Regions from separate parts of the Streptomyces sp. NPDC042201 genome, predicted to be linked through region 2. Evidence: predicted binding sites of a transcription regulator. Region 2 holds the regulator's gene; the other holds the start of a gene.
What was found. Region 2 encodes HspR, which represses chaperone genes until heat shock. Its sites were predicted from a motif close to TTGAGNNNNNNNNNCTCAA; they were not measured.

Region 1: lon (endopeptidase La) is a predicted target of HspR. The motif match lies at 2,817-2,835, and genes of this name have one in related genera.

Annotation. Positions count from the first base shown of each region.
Region 1 is NZ_JBVJDS010000002.1:320,647-327,197, forward strand. Features, by position in the region: gene ACZ6MZ_RS05345 (rhomboid-like protein) at 330-1,094, shown strand; gene ACZ6MZ_RS05350 (hypothetical protein) at 1,066-1,605, opposite strand; gene ACZ6MZ_RS05355 (DUF3626 domain-containing protein) at 1,602-2,666, opposite strand; gene lon (endopeptidase La) at 2,858-5,269, shown strand; gene ACZ6MZ_RS05365 (MarR family winged helix-turn-helix transcriptional regulator) at 5,506-6,000, shown strand; gene ACZ6MZ_RS05370 (protein phosphatase 2C domain-containing protein) at 6,063-6,551, opposite strand, start outside.
Region 2 is NZ_JBVJDS010000001.1:673,332-679,882, reverse strand. Features, by position in the region: gene clpB (ATP-dependent chaperone ClpB) at 1-1,444, opposite strand, end outside; gene ACZ6MZ_RS02915 (pyridoxamine 5'-phosphate oxidase family protein) at 1,595-2,023, shown strand; gene ACZ6MZ_RS02910 ((2Fe-2S)-binding protein) at 2,183-2,503, opposite strand; gene ACZ6MZ_RS02905 (5'-nucleotidase) at 2,500-2,730, opposite strand; gene ACZ6MZ_RS02900 (helix-turn-helix transcriptional regulator) at 2,912-3,895, shown strand; gene ACZ6MZ_RS02895 (heat shock protein transcriptional repressor HspR) at 4,010-4,462, opposite strand; gene dnaJ (molecular chaperone DnaJ) at 4,467-5,657, opposite strand; gene grpE (nucleotide exchange factor GrpE) at 5,700-6,353, opposite strand; gene dnaK (molecular chaperone DnaK) at 6,350-6,551, opposite strand, start outside.

The DNA of each region.
Region 1 (6,551 bases), on a different contig from region 2:
CTGCGGCGGACGGGGGCTCGGGCTCTGACACGGTGGGGACCTCCTCGTCCGGCGGATGCTCTCCCGGCCATCCTGACCGGGCAGGACGGAAGGCGGCAATCCGTTTCGGTGGCGCCACGCGGGGGGTGAGGAGAAGGTGGTCGGGTGTGGCCGACGTCATAGACGCGGTCGGGAGCCGTCGCGCCGGCCGGGGAGCGTTCGGCACGGTCCCTGCGGAAGGAGCCGCGGTGAACAGACTCGCTATACGCCGGATCGAGGACGGCGCACGACTCGACGGCGTACGGCTGGACGGCGTACGGCCGGCCGGATTTCCCCGCCAGCGGACCGCCCTGGTCCGGGTGAGGACAGCTCCTCCTGAGGAGGCGGTCTCCTCCAGGACTCCGTCGGCGAGGACTCCGTGGGCAAGGACTCCGCAGGCAAGGGCCGGGGCCGCGCTGCTCGGGGACGTACCACCGGGGCGGTGGCGCGTCGGGGTGCCTCTGGCGCTGATACCCGGCCCCGGTGGCACCCCGTTCACCTTCGGCTACGCCCTCGTCCTGCTCGCCACCTCGTTCTTCACCGCGTACGGCGATCCCGCCACGGTCGCCGCGCTGCTGCGCGGATCCAGCACGGATGTCGCGCATCTCGTCCACCACCCCGTGCTGGTGCTGGTCGCCAGCGCGCTGTGGATCGCGGGCGGGCCTGCCTCCCCGTACGCCGTGGGGCTCGTCCTCGTCCTGACCGCGCTGGAGCGCCGTATCGGCGGCCCGCGCACGGCCGGGGTCTTTCTGCTCGGTCATGTCGGAGCGACCCTGGCGACCGAGATACCGATCGGGCTCGCCGTACTGGCCGGGCAGCTGCCCACCACCTTCCTGCACCGCCTCGACTACGGCATCAGCTTCGGGCTGATGGCGAGCGTCGGGGCGCTGGCCGGGCTGCTCGCGCCAATCGTCAGATGGCCGCTGCTCGGGGCGGTCGCCCTGATGCTGGCCCAGGAACTGCTGGCCTACCGGGATCCGATCACCGATTGGGGCCATCCGACGGCGCTGGCGATCGGCGTCGCCTGCTGGCCGGCCGTGCGCCGGGTCAGGAGGGCAGCGGCGTCGCCGCGATGACACGTCGCAGGCCGGGCACCGGCTCGGCGTCGGACATCACCACTTCGTCGCCCCCGTGGCTGATGGCGTAGAGGAAGGCGTCGGGGGCGGGCCGGTCGTAGAGCACGCGGGGGAGCCGTTCGATGCCCGAGGCCGCCAGGGCGTCCCGCAGCTTGGTGAGGGCGGCGGGCCGCATCTTTGCCGTGCCGGTCGTGCGGCCCTTGACGAGGGTGGTGTACGTGCCGTCCGCGTACACCACCACGATGTCGTGGCGTCCGGCGATACCGCCGGTCCTGGTGACGGTGAGGAGGGTCTCGCCGCGCGACGCGGGGAGGTCCTGGGAGGGGTCCTGGGAGGGGGATTCCGACGTCGCCGGGTCCGCCGCGGTCGCCGTCCCCGAGGGGGCCGCGGTCGCCGTCGGGCCGCTCGATTCCGTACCGCGCCCGCTCGGCGGTTCCGTACCGCCCGCGCCGCATCCCACCAGCAGCAATCCCGCCAGCGCCACCCCGGCCGCCCCGGTGATCCGCCTCATTCCGGTACCTCCCCCATCCGTCGTCCGTACCGCACCAGCACGTGCCAGAGCTGCTTGACGTACTGCAGCATCTCGTCCTGCGTCCCCCATTCGGCCCATGCCCCCGGCTCCCGTACGACCGAGGCCGCCGCACGCCCCAGCGCCTCGGCATCGAGCATGCCCGCACGCGCGTACGAGCGACAGACCCGGGCGGCGAGCGGAACCATCACCGGGCCGCGGAACTCCGCGGTCACCTCGTCCGGCGCCAGGACGAATCCGGTGTGCCACTCCACCGCGATGCCGCACCGCCGTGCCATTCCGGTCAGCAGCCGGCCGGTCTCCGTGCCGCGGAACGACGGGTCCAGGACGAGCGCTTCCGCGTCGGCCGCGAGATCGAGGTCGCCATGGACCTGCGCCTCGATGTACTCGTCGAGCTTCCGGCCCGGACATGCGGCGGCGCCGCCGTCGGCGGGGTCCGCCCCGGTCGCGTACGGCAGCTTCTCGATGACCCCGGCGGCGTCCGGCCGCTCCTCCAGCAGCCCCGCCAGCACACAGCTGAACGCGTCGATGGTGCCCACGTCGGCGGGCGCCGCGTGGCTGTCGCCGTGGCAGTACGTCGCGCGGTCGTTGACCTCCGGGCGCAGCCGTACATGACAGGAGCCGAAGCGCGGGGAGGCTCCGTCGGGGTGGCCGTACAGATTGACGGCCCCGTACTTGGGCCGGTCACGGGGCCGGACCCCGGGCGTGTGGTAGGCCCCGCCGAACAGCCGCTCCTCCCAGCCGTCCCTGGCCCCGCCGGGGACGGCGGAGCGGCTGCCGTTGGAAAGACCGGTCTCGTACTGGCTGCGATAGCGGCCGTCCCGCGCCATGGACCCGGCGATCGTCGTGCCGTCCGCGAGGAGCCGGTCCGGGTGGAAGTTGAGGGTGATGCGCGCGTGCGCACGCATCAGCGCGGTGAGCGCGCCGGCTTCCCGGGCGTCGATCCTGGCGGGACGGGCCTCGGACCGCGCCACCGCGGTCGTCCGCACGTGCTGGAGCGCGGCGCGCTGGGCCGGGGTGAGCGGGGTGCCGGGACCGTTCATCGCGGAAGTATCGAGCGCTCCCACGCGGGCGGCAACTGATATCGCCGTCCGGGGCATGGACGCTGAGGCGTGCGCGTTGCACCACCATGCGGCAGCCGCTGATCGCTCAGAGCGAACGGGGCCGGGGGAACATCCGGGGGCTCACATGCATTGAGTCGGTATAGCTCAACTTGACTGCCGAAGGGGAGATCATGGCTGCCACGTCCACACCGCTCACGCTTCCCGTGCTGCCGCTCGACGACGAGGTCGTGCTGCCCGGAATGGTGGTGCCGCTGGACCTGTCCGACGCCGAAGTCCGTGCTGCCGTGGAAGCCGCGCAAGCGGCCGCCCGCGCTGACGACGGGGGTACGGGCAAGCCCAAGGTGCTGCTCGTGCCGCGCATCGACGGGACCTACGCCGGCACCGGCGTGCTGGGCACCGTCGAGCAGGTCGGCCGGCTCTCCGACGGCGACCCCGGCGCGCTGATCCGCGGCCGCGGCCGTGTGCGGATCGGCGCCGGTACGACCGGGCCCGGCGCGGCCCTCTGGATCGAGGGCATCAGCGTCGAAGAGATCACGCCCGATCCGCTGCCCGGATCCGTGACCGATCTGATCAAGGAATACAAGGCTCTCGCCACCGACTGGCTCAAGAAGCGCGGGGCCTGGCAGGTCGTGGACCGCGTCCAGCAGATCGACGACGTGTCCACGCTCGCCGACAATTCCGGTTACTCACCGTTCCTCTCCACCGCTCAGAAGGTCGAGCTGCTGGAGACCGCCGACCCGGTCGCCCGCCTCAAGCTCGCCACCCAGCAGCTGCGCGAACACCTCGCGGAGCAGGATGTCGCCGAGTCCATCGCCAAGGACGTCCAGGAGGGCGTCGACAAGCAGCAGCGCGAATTCCTGCTGCGGCGCCAGCTCGAAGCCGTACGCAAGGAACTGCGCGAGATCAACGGCGAGGGCGACGACGACGAGTCCGGCGACTACCGGACCCGCGTCGAGGCCGCCGACCTCCCCGAGAAGGTGCGGGAAGCCGCCCTCAAGGAGGTCGAGAAGCTGGAGCGCTCGTCCGACCAGAGCCCCGAGGGCTCCTGGATCCGCACCTGGCTCGACACCGTGCTCGAACTGCCCTGGAACGAGCGGACCGAGGACGAGTACGACATCAGAGGCGCTCAGGCCGTCCTCGACGCCGAGCACGCGGGCCTGGAGGACGTGAAGGAACGGATCACCGAGTACCTGGCCGTGCGCAAGCGGCGCGCGGACCGCGGCCTCGGTGTGGTCGGCGGCCGTCGCGGCGGCGCCGTGCTGGCCCTGGTCGGCCCGCCCGGCGTCGGCAAGACCTCGCTCGGTGAGAGCGTCGCGCACTCCATGGGCCGGAAGTTCGTCCGCGTCGCGCTCGGCGGTGTCCGGGACGAGGCGGAGATCCGCGGCCACCGGCGTACGTACGTCGGCGCCTTGCCCGGCCGTATCGTGCGGGCGATCAAGGAAGCCGGTTCGATGAATCCGGTCGTCCTGCTCGACGAGATCGACAAGGTCGGCTCCGACTTCCGCGGCGACCCGGCCGCGGCGCTGCTCGAAGTCCTGGACCCCGCGCAGAACCACACCTTCCGCGACCACTACCTGGAGGTCGAGCTCGACCTGTCCGACGTGGTGTTCCTCGCCACGGCGAACGTCCTGGAAGCCATCCCCGAGGCGCTGCTCGACCGTATGGAGCTGGTCAGGCTCGACGGCTACACGGAGGACGAGAAGGTCGTCATCGCCAGGGACCACCTGCTGCCCAGGCAGCTGGAGCGGGCGGGCCTGGAGCCCGGCGAGGTCACCCTGCGGGACGACGCGCTGCGCAAGCTGGCGGGCGAGTACACCCGTGAGGCGGGCGTACGAAACCTGGAGCGTTCCATCGCCCGGCTGCTCCGCAAGGTCGCGGCCGAACACGAACTGGGCGAGCGCGAGCTGCCGTTCACGCTCGGCGCCGACCAGCTGCGCAAGCTGATCGGCCGGCCGCACCACGTGCCCGAGTCCGCCCAGGACCCGGCCGAGCGCCGCACGGCGGTGCCGGGCGTGGCCACGGGCCTCGCGGTCACCGGCGCGGGCGGTGACGTCCTCTACGTCGAGGCCTCGCTCGCCGACCCGGAGACGGGCGGCTCGGGGCTGACCCTGACCGGACAGCTCGGTGACGTGATGAAGGAGTCGGCGCAGATCGCGCTCTCCTTCCTCCGCTCGCGCGGCGCCGAACTGGAGCTGCCGGTCGCCGACCTGAAGGACCGGGGTGTGCACATCCACTTCCCGGCGGGCGCGGTGCCGAAGGACGGCCCGAGCGCGGGCATCACGATGACGACGGCTCTCGCCTCGCTGCTGAGCGGCCGCCTGGTCCGTACGGATGTCGCCATGACCGGCGAGGTCTCGCTGACCGGCCGTGTCCTGCCCATCGGCGGCCTCAAGCAGAAGCTCCTGGCCGCCCACCGCGCGGGCCTCACGACCGTCGTGATCCCCAAGCGGAACGAAGCCGACCTGGACGACGTCCCGGCCGAGATCCTGGAGAAGCTGGAGGTCCACCCGGTGACGGATGTCCGCCAGGTCCTGGAGATCGCGCTGTCCCCGGCGGAGGTGATGGTCTCGGCGGCGGCCTGAGACCCCACGAAGCGAGCGGCCGCGGCCCGGAACGAAAGTCCCGGGCCGCGGCCGCTCGCGTTCCCATGACCTGATGGCAAGTAATGGAGTGGGCATGTCAAAAAGGAGCCGCGCACGCAGACCCATATGACGGAAGGGCGCCACGTCTGTGCCGTTGGTATAAACCTGCGAAATACTGGCCGAGCTGCGACAACAGTCGTCGGCGAAAGAAACTTTCAGGAGCGGAAAAGCGCGCGATGAGTGCTGACGTGCACGGGAGTGGGACGGCGAATGGGCCGGACACTGCCCGGAGCAGTGGCGTGGACCACGAATTCCTGGCTCTGGAACGGGAGCTGGCGGTCTTTCTGCGCCGCGCCCGCGCCAACTCCGGTGAGATGGCACGCGAGGTCCATCCCGAGCTGGAGCCCGCCGCCTACGGACTGCTCGTACGGCTGGAGGAGACCGGCTGCCAGCGGGCCACCGAGCTGGCCGGCTACTTCGGGGTCGGCAAGGCGACGATGAGCCGGCAGCTGCGTGCCCTGGAGGACCTGGGGCTGGTCACCCGCGAACCCGATCCGGCCGACGGGCGCGCCTCGCTGATCCGCATCACCGACGAGGGGCAGGCCCGCTTCCGGCGGGTCAGGGACGCGCGCCGCGCGATGTACGTACAGAAGCTGGCCGACTGGGACCGCGGCGAGGTCTCGGAACTGGCCCGTCTGCTCCACCACCTCAACGCCCGCGCGGAGAGCTGACAGCGGCAGGGGATGAGGGTTCGCGAGGGGTGAGGGGGGTGTGAGGAGGGGGGCGCCCCTCCTCACAGCTCCACGTACGTCACCGTCGCGTCATCGCTCGTCTTCCACCGGCGGAACGCCACCCCCTCGGGGTCCGCCCACTCCGCCGCCCGCACCCGGTCGATCAGCTCCTGCGGGCCGTTCTTCCGTACCAGCGCCAGGCAGTCCGTCCAGCCGCCCTCCCGGAACATCTCCACCCAGCGGGCCGCGCCGTCCGTCAGGGCCAGCACGGCACGCACCTCCGAGGCCGGCGTGCGGCCCGTCACCGCCTTCGCCGCGACCGCCGGATCCGCCGCGGCCGTGAAGTAGCCACCCTCCGTGTTGCGCAGGGCGTCCGCCGAGGCGACCGAGCGGAGGGCCTCGCGCGGGACGCGGTCCAGGCGGTCGTCCAGCACCGCCCGGACCTCGCCGTCCGGCGACTCCAGCAGCAGCGTCGAATCGGAGAGCACCAGATGCTCGACCGCGTCCGTGCCCCAACGCACCAGGACGACCGTCGCCTGAGGGGTACGTAC
Region 2 (6,551 bases):
CCAGCCGCTCCTTGAGCTCACCGACGCGGTTGAGGCCCTGCTTCTCCTTCTCCCAGCGGGCGTTGAGCCCGCGCAGCTCCTCCTCCCGGTCGGCGAGGTCGCGGCGCAGCTTCTCCAGCCGCTGCTTGGACGCGGGGTCCGACTCGTTCTTCAGCGCCAGCTCCTCCATACGGAGGCGGTCGACCGCGCGCTGGAGTTCGTCGATCTCGACCGGCGAGGAGTCGATCTCCATACGGAGGCGGGAGGCGGCCTCGTCGACGAGGTCGATGGCCTTGTCGGGGAGGAAGCGCGAAGTGATGTACCGGTCGGAGAGGGTGGCGGCGGCGACCAGCGCCGCGTCCGCGATCTGCACCTTGTGGTGAGCCTCGTAGCGGCCCTTGAGCCCGCGCAGGATCGCGATCGTGTCCTCGACGGTCGGCTCGGCGACCAGCACCTGCTGGAAGCGCCGCTCCAGGGCGGCGTCCTTCTCGATCCGCTCGCGGTACTCGTCCAGCGTGGTCGCGCCGACCATGCGCAGTTCACCGCGGGCGAGCATCGGCTTGAGCATGTTGCCCGCGTCCATGGCGGAGTCGCCGCCTGCGCCCGCGCCCACGACCGTGTGCAGTTCGTCGATGAAGGTGATGATCTGCCCGTCGCTCCCCTTGATCTCGGAGAGGACGGTCTTCAGCCGCTCCTCGAACTCGCCGCGGTACTTGGCGCCCGCGACCATCGCGCCGAGGTCCAGCGAAACCAGCCGCTTGTTCTTGAGCGACTCGGGCACGTCGCCCTTGACGATGCGCTGCGCGAGCCCCTCCACAACGGCGGTCTTGCCGACGCCCGGCTCACCGATCAGCACCGGATTGTTCTTCGTACGGCGTGACAGCACCTGCACCACGCGCCGGATCTCCTGGTCCCGGCCGATGACCGGGTCGAGCTTGCCCTCGCGGGCCGCGGCGGTGAAATCGGTGCCGAACTTCTCCAGGGCCTTGTACTGACCCTCCGGGTCGGGTGTGGTCACCCGGCGCCCTCCCCTTGCCTTTTCAAACGCGTCCAGCAACTTCTTGGCGCCGGCCCCCTGCTGGTCCAGCACCTCCCCCGCCTTGCCGCCCTTGGCGGCGGTACCGATGAGCAGATGCTCGGTGGAGAGATAGTCGTCCCCCAGCTCCTTGGCCCGCTGAGCGGCGTCGGCGATGACGGCGAGCAGCTCACGGTTGGGCTGCGGGGGTGCGACGGTGGACCCGGTCACGCTGGGCTGTGCGGCCAGCAGCCGCTCCGCTCCGGACCGTACCGCAGCCCGGTCCGCCTCGACCGCGGTCAGCAGGTCGATGACGTTCTCGTTGTCCTGGCCTTCGAGCAGCGCGAGCAGCAGATGTGCGGGGGTCAGATCGGGGTGCCCGGCCGCTACGGCCCGGCTGGTGGCGGCGTTGATCGCATCCCGGCTCTTGTTGGTCAGCTCGGCGTCCACGTGCGCTCTCTCCTCCTTGCGCGGATCCTTGCGCGGATCTCAACTCTGACTGTGGCGACATGCGCAAAGTTGAGTCTATTCCACTCAAGCCGAAATCCGGGAGCCCAGCGTCCACGGGTTTCACCCCCGCCCGGGCCCTACTCTTCCGGTATGTCCCATGCCGTACGCAATCTCAGCCCCGATTTTCTCGCGTTCTGGCGGGAGTACCACTTGTGCACGCTGACCACCCTGCGCCCCGACGGCAGTCCGCATGTGGTCCCGGTGGGCGCGATATACGACCCGGAGGCAGGGCTCGCACGCGTCATCACCAACAAGAACAGCAGGAAGGTGGCCAACATCCTGGCGGCGGGCGCGGGCGTCCGCGACGGCGCGGACGCGGGCGGGGCGCGGGTCGCGGTCTGCCAGGTCCACCGGGGCCGCTGGGCGACGCTGGAGGGCCGCGCCACGGTCCGTACGGAGCCGGAGCTGATCGCGGACGCGGTGAGCCGCTACGCGGAGCGGTACGAGCGCACCCCGGCGCCCCATCCGGACCGGGTCCTCATCGAGATCACCGTGGAGCGGGCGCTCGGCCGCGGCTGACCTCCGTACGGAGCAGTCCGCTGAGCAGCAGGCTGAACGGGTCCACTGAACGAGTCCGCCGAACGCGGACAGCACAGCGGCGCCATCGTGTTTCAGGTCCACGATGGCGCCGCTGTGTGGGGGAAGCGCCTGAGCGATTTGGAACGACGGGGGAATCGCTCAGGCACTGCGGGGGGTGGCGATGATGGCTTGCGCTTCGACCAGCTGGTGGTCCCGCTGGTCGAGGTTAACGAAGATCATGTCGTATCGGATGGCACACCGGACCGGCTGCGGAGCCCCCCGCGGCCTCCGAAGGCAGCGGTAGGCACGGACGTCCTCGTCCTCCTCGCGTACGACGACAATCGGCTCTCCGAACAGAGTGACCATCAACGAGTCGCCACGGTGAGGAATAGCCGTGACCAGATCGATGAAGTGCCACCCCGACCGGTAGGCCGTGGCCATCTCGCGCCGGAAGACCCGATCGTCCGGCGGGACAGTCATGCGCCTGTGTCGGCCGGCGTGCTTCCCCAGCCGCTGTCGGCCGGTCCGCTACCCCAGCCACTGTCCGGCGGCGTGCCGGCGGCCTGGGCGATGCCCCAACCGCTGTCGCCCGGTGTATAGCCCCAGCCGCTGTCGGCCTGAGCGCCGCCCCACCCGCTCTCCGTTGTGGAGGTCTCGGGGGCGATGCCCCAGTCGGTGTCCGCGCCGCCCAGAACCCCGTAAGCCACGACTGCGGAGAAAGCAGCGGCAAGCACCGAGCGAAGCAATCTCTTGTACATAGTCGGCTTCGTCCTCACTTGATGGATTCCTCTCCCCCGCGTCACAAGACGATGGCTCATTCAGGCACGTCAATGCCACAGGGGCGATGCATCATGTTCCTGTACGTTCAGGACCCTGGGGGGTGGAGATTTGCCAGTAATCAACTCAAAACCGACACATCCCCATGCGGTGACCGATCTGTGCGACGAGGGGGCGCATCTTTACGCCAGCGCTCTGAGCGCCGGACGGATCTCCCGGGTGGAGGCCGAGGAGGCTCCGTGCCTTCTCGAATTCGCTCTTTTGCACCCTGATCCGGACGACCCGAACTGGCTTCGTCCGGTCCCCCCGTCCGTCGCGCTCGCCCAGCGGCTCCATCCCATCGAACGGGAGATCCAGGACCGAAGACGGCACTCCATCAACCTGACAGAATCCTTTGAGCCATTCATGGCCATCAGTGCCCTGAATCCGGCTCCTACTCATGCGATCACCGTCCTGGAGGGGTTCAACCGGATCAACGCCGCGCTCAACCTGGCCACGGCCGAGTGCCACACCGAGATGCTGACGATTCAGCCCGGCGGCGGCCGGCGCGAGCACATTCTCAGCCAAGCACTGGAACGGGACCGGCCACTGATCGACCGCGGCGTCAGCATGCGCACGCTCTACCAGCACACGGTCAGGCACTCCATGGGGACCATGGCCTACGTGGACCGCATAGCCAGCGGCAAGGTCGAGATCCGGACCTTGGAAGAGCTGATCGAGCGGCTCATCATCTGCGACCAGACGGTCGCGTTCATCCCCGCGCGGGACGACCAGCAAGTGGCACTGGAGCTGCGCCACCCCGGTCTTGTCACCTATCTGGTCAAGGTCTTCGAGCAGCTCTGGCGCCGCGCCACGCCGCTCACCGAACAGGTTTCGTACGAGCCGACCCCTGACGGCATCTCGGGCGTCCAGCGGACCATCGCCAAGCTTCTCGTCGAGGGGTACGTGGACGAGGCCATAGCCCGCCGCCTCGGGATGAACGTACGGACCTGCCGCGCGCACATCGCCAAACTCGCCACCGTCCTCGGCAGCGGCAGCCGCGCGCAACTCGGCTATCTGGTCGCGCAGTCGGGAATCCTGGAGCAGGACCGCTGACCGGACCGCCGACCGGAACGCCGACCTGCCCGGGAGAGCCCCGCGCACCGGGCACACGGAAAGGGCCCCCACCCGGCACGGTGGGAGCCCTTCCTGCGGCCTCTGAACGCGCTCTCAGTCCGCCGGCCGGTTGGGCCGCCACACCACCAGCGCGCTCGTCTGCTGCACATCCTGATACGGCACCAGATCCCGGCGGTACGAGGCATGCACCTGCGCCTCGCGCTGCCGCATCGCCGCCGCCGCTCCCTCCACCGCCGCCGACAGCTCGGCGACCCGGGCCTGGAGCGCGGCGACCTGGTTCTCCAGCTCGATGATCCGCTTGATACCGGCCAGATTGATGCCCTCGTCCTGCGACAGCTGCTGCACCTGACGGAGCAGCTCGATGTCACGGGCCGAGTAGCGGCGCCCCCGGCCCGCCGTGCGGTCCGGGGAGACCAGGCCGAGACGGTCGTACTGCCTGAGGGTCTGCGGGTGCAGCCCCGAGAGCTGGGCAGCCACCGAGATGACGTACACCGGCGTCTCTTCGGTCAGTTGATACGGATTGCGCCGCCGCCCGTCCCTGTCCATCGGGTCATGCTCCCTTCGCGGCCTGGAACAGCTCCGCCCGCGGGTCCTCGTCCGCGGTCGCCTTCCGGTAGGCCTCCAGCGCGTCCCTCGCGGGCGCGTCGAGGTCCTTGGGAACGACGACCTCGACGGTGACCAGCAGGTCTCCGCGAGTGCCGTCCTTACGTACGGCGCCCTTGCCGCGGGCGCGCATCGTACGGCCGTTCGGCGTCCCGGCCGGCAGCTTCAGCGTGACCGGCGGGCCGCCCAGGGTCGGCACCTTCACCTCGCCGCCGAGCGCCGCCTCCGCGAAGGTGACGGGCACGGTGACCGTGAGGTTGTCGTCCTTGCGGCCGAAGACCGGATGGGCGTCGACATGGACGACCACGAACAGATCGCCTCCGGGGCCGCCGCGCTCACCGGGAGCGCCCTTGCCCCGCAGCCTGATCCGCTGGCCGTCGCTGACGCCCGCCGGGATACGGACCTGCATGGTCCGCGAGGACCTGGCGCGCCCGCTGCCCTTGCAGACCTCGCAGGGGTCCTGGGCGATCAGCCCACGGCCCTTGCAGTCCACGCACGGGTCGGTGAGCGAGAAGCCGCCGCCGGAGCCGCGCGAGACCTGACCGGTGCCGACGCAGGTCGGGCAGACCCGCGGGGTGCCGTTCTTGTCGCCCGTACCCGAACAGGCCTTGCAGGGAGCCTGACTGGACATCCGCAGCGGGACCGTGGCCCCGTCGACCGCCTCGGTGAAGCTGAGCGTCACCTCGGACTCGATGTCCTGGCCCCGGCGCGGCTGCGTACGGGTGCCCGCGCCGCCCCGGTTGAAGAGCCCTCCGAAGACGTCCCCGAGCCCGCCGCCGAAACCGCCGGCGCCCTGGCCCGTCTGCGTACCGCCCTGGGCGCCGCCACCGAAGAGGTCGCCCAGGTCGAAGTTGAAGGAACCGCCGCCCCCGGCACCGGGACCGGGCCGGAACCCGCCGTTGCCGAAGAGCGCGCGGGCCTCGTCGTACTCCTTGCGCCGCTTGGCGTCACCAAGGATGTCATTCGCCTCGGAGATCTGCTTGAAGCGCTCCTCGGCCTTGGTGTCGCCCTTGTTGGCGTCCGGGTGGAACTCGCGGGCGAGCTTCCGGTACGCCTTCTTGATCTCGGCCTCGGTGGCGTCCTTGGGGACGCCGAGAACCTTGTAGTAGTCCTTCTCCACGAAGTCCTTGGTGCTCATTCCCGACGTCCCTCCTCTCCGCCATCACTGCCTGTCCCCACGTCAGCCCTCGTCCGGGCCACCGCTCTCCTCGTCCTTGGCCTGCTCGTCCGCTGCCCTGGGCTGGGCCCCGGGCTGGGGCTCGGCCACCGCGACGCGGGCGGGCCTGATCGTCCGCTCGCCGAAGCGGTACCCAGGCTGCAGGATCGCGACGCACGTTGTTTCGGTGACATCCGGCGCGTACGAGTGCATCAGGGCCTCGTGGATCGTCGGGTCGAAGGGCTCGCCCTCCTTGCCGAACTGCTGGAGGCCCAGCTTCGCGGCGACCGTCTCCAGCGATTCGGCCACCGACTTGAAGCCGCCGACCAGCTCGTCGTGGTCCCGCGCGCGGCCGATGTCGTCCAGCACGGGCAGCAGTTCGGTCAGCAGACTCGCGACAGCGATCTCCTTGACCGTGACCCGGTCCCGCTCCACCCGCCGGCGGTAGTTCTGATACTCCGCCTGGAGCCGCTGGAGGTCTGCCGTGCGCTCATTGAGCGCCGTACGGACCTGGTCCAGCTGCGCCGTCAGGGCTACCTGCTCTACGTCCCCGGCCGGGGCCGCCGGGCCCGGCTCCTTCACGGAGCCGGACTCGGCGGCCTTCGACGCGGCGTCTTCGGGGGTGGCGCCGGAGGGGACGTCGGGCTTCTCCTCGAAGCCCGGAGTCTCCTCGGTCACGCCGCACCGTCCTTCTTCGGCTTCTCGTCGTCCACGATCTCGGCGTCGACGACGTCGTCCTCGGGCTGGGCCTGGCCGGCGCCCGCCGCACCCTCGCCGCCACCGGCGGCCTGGGCGTCCGCGTACATCGCCTGGCCGAGCTTCTGGGAGACGGCCGCGACCTTCTCCGTGGAGGTACGGATCTCGGCGGTGTCCTCG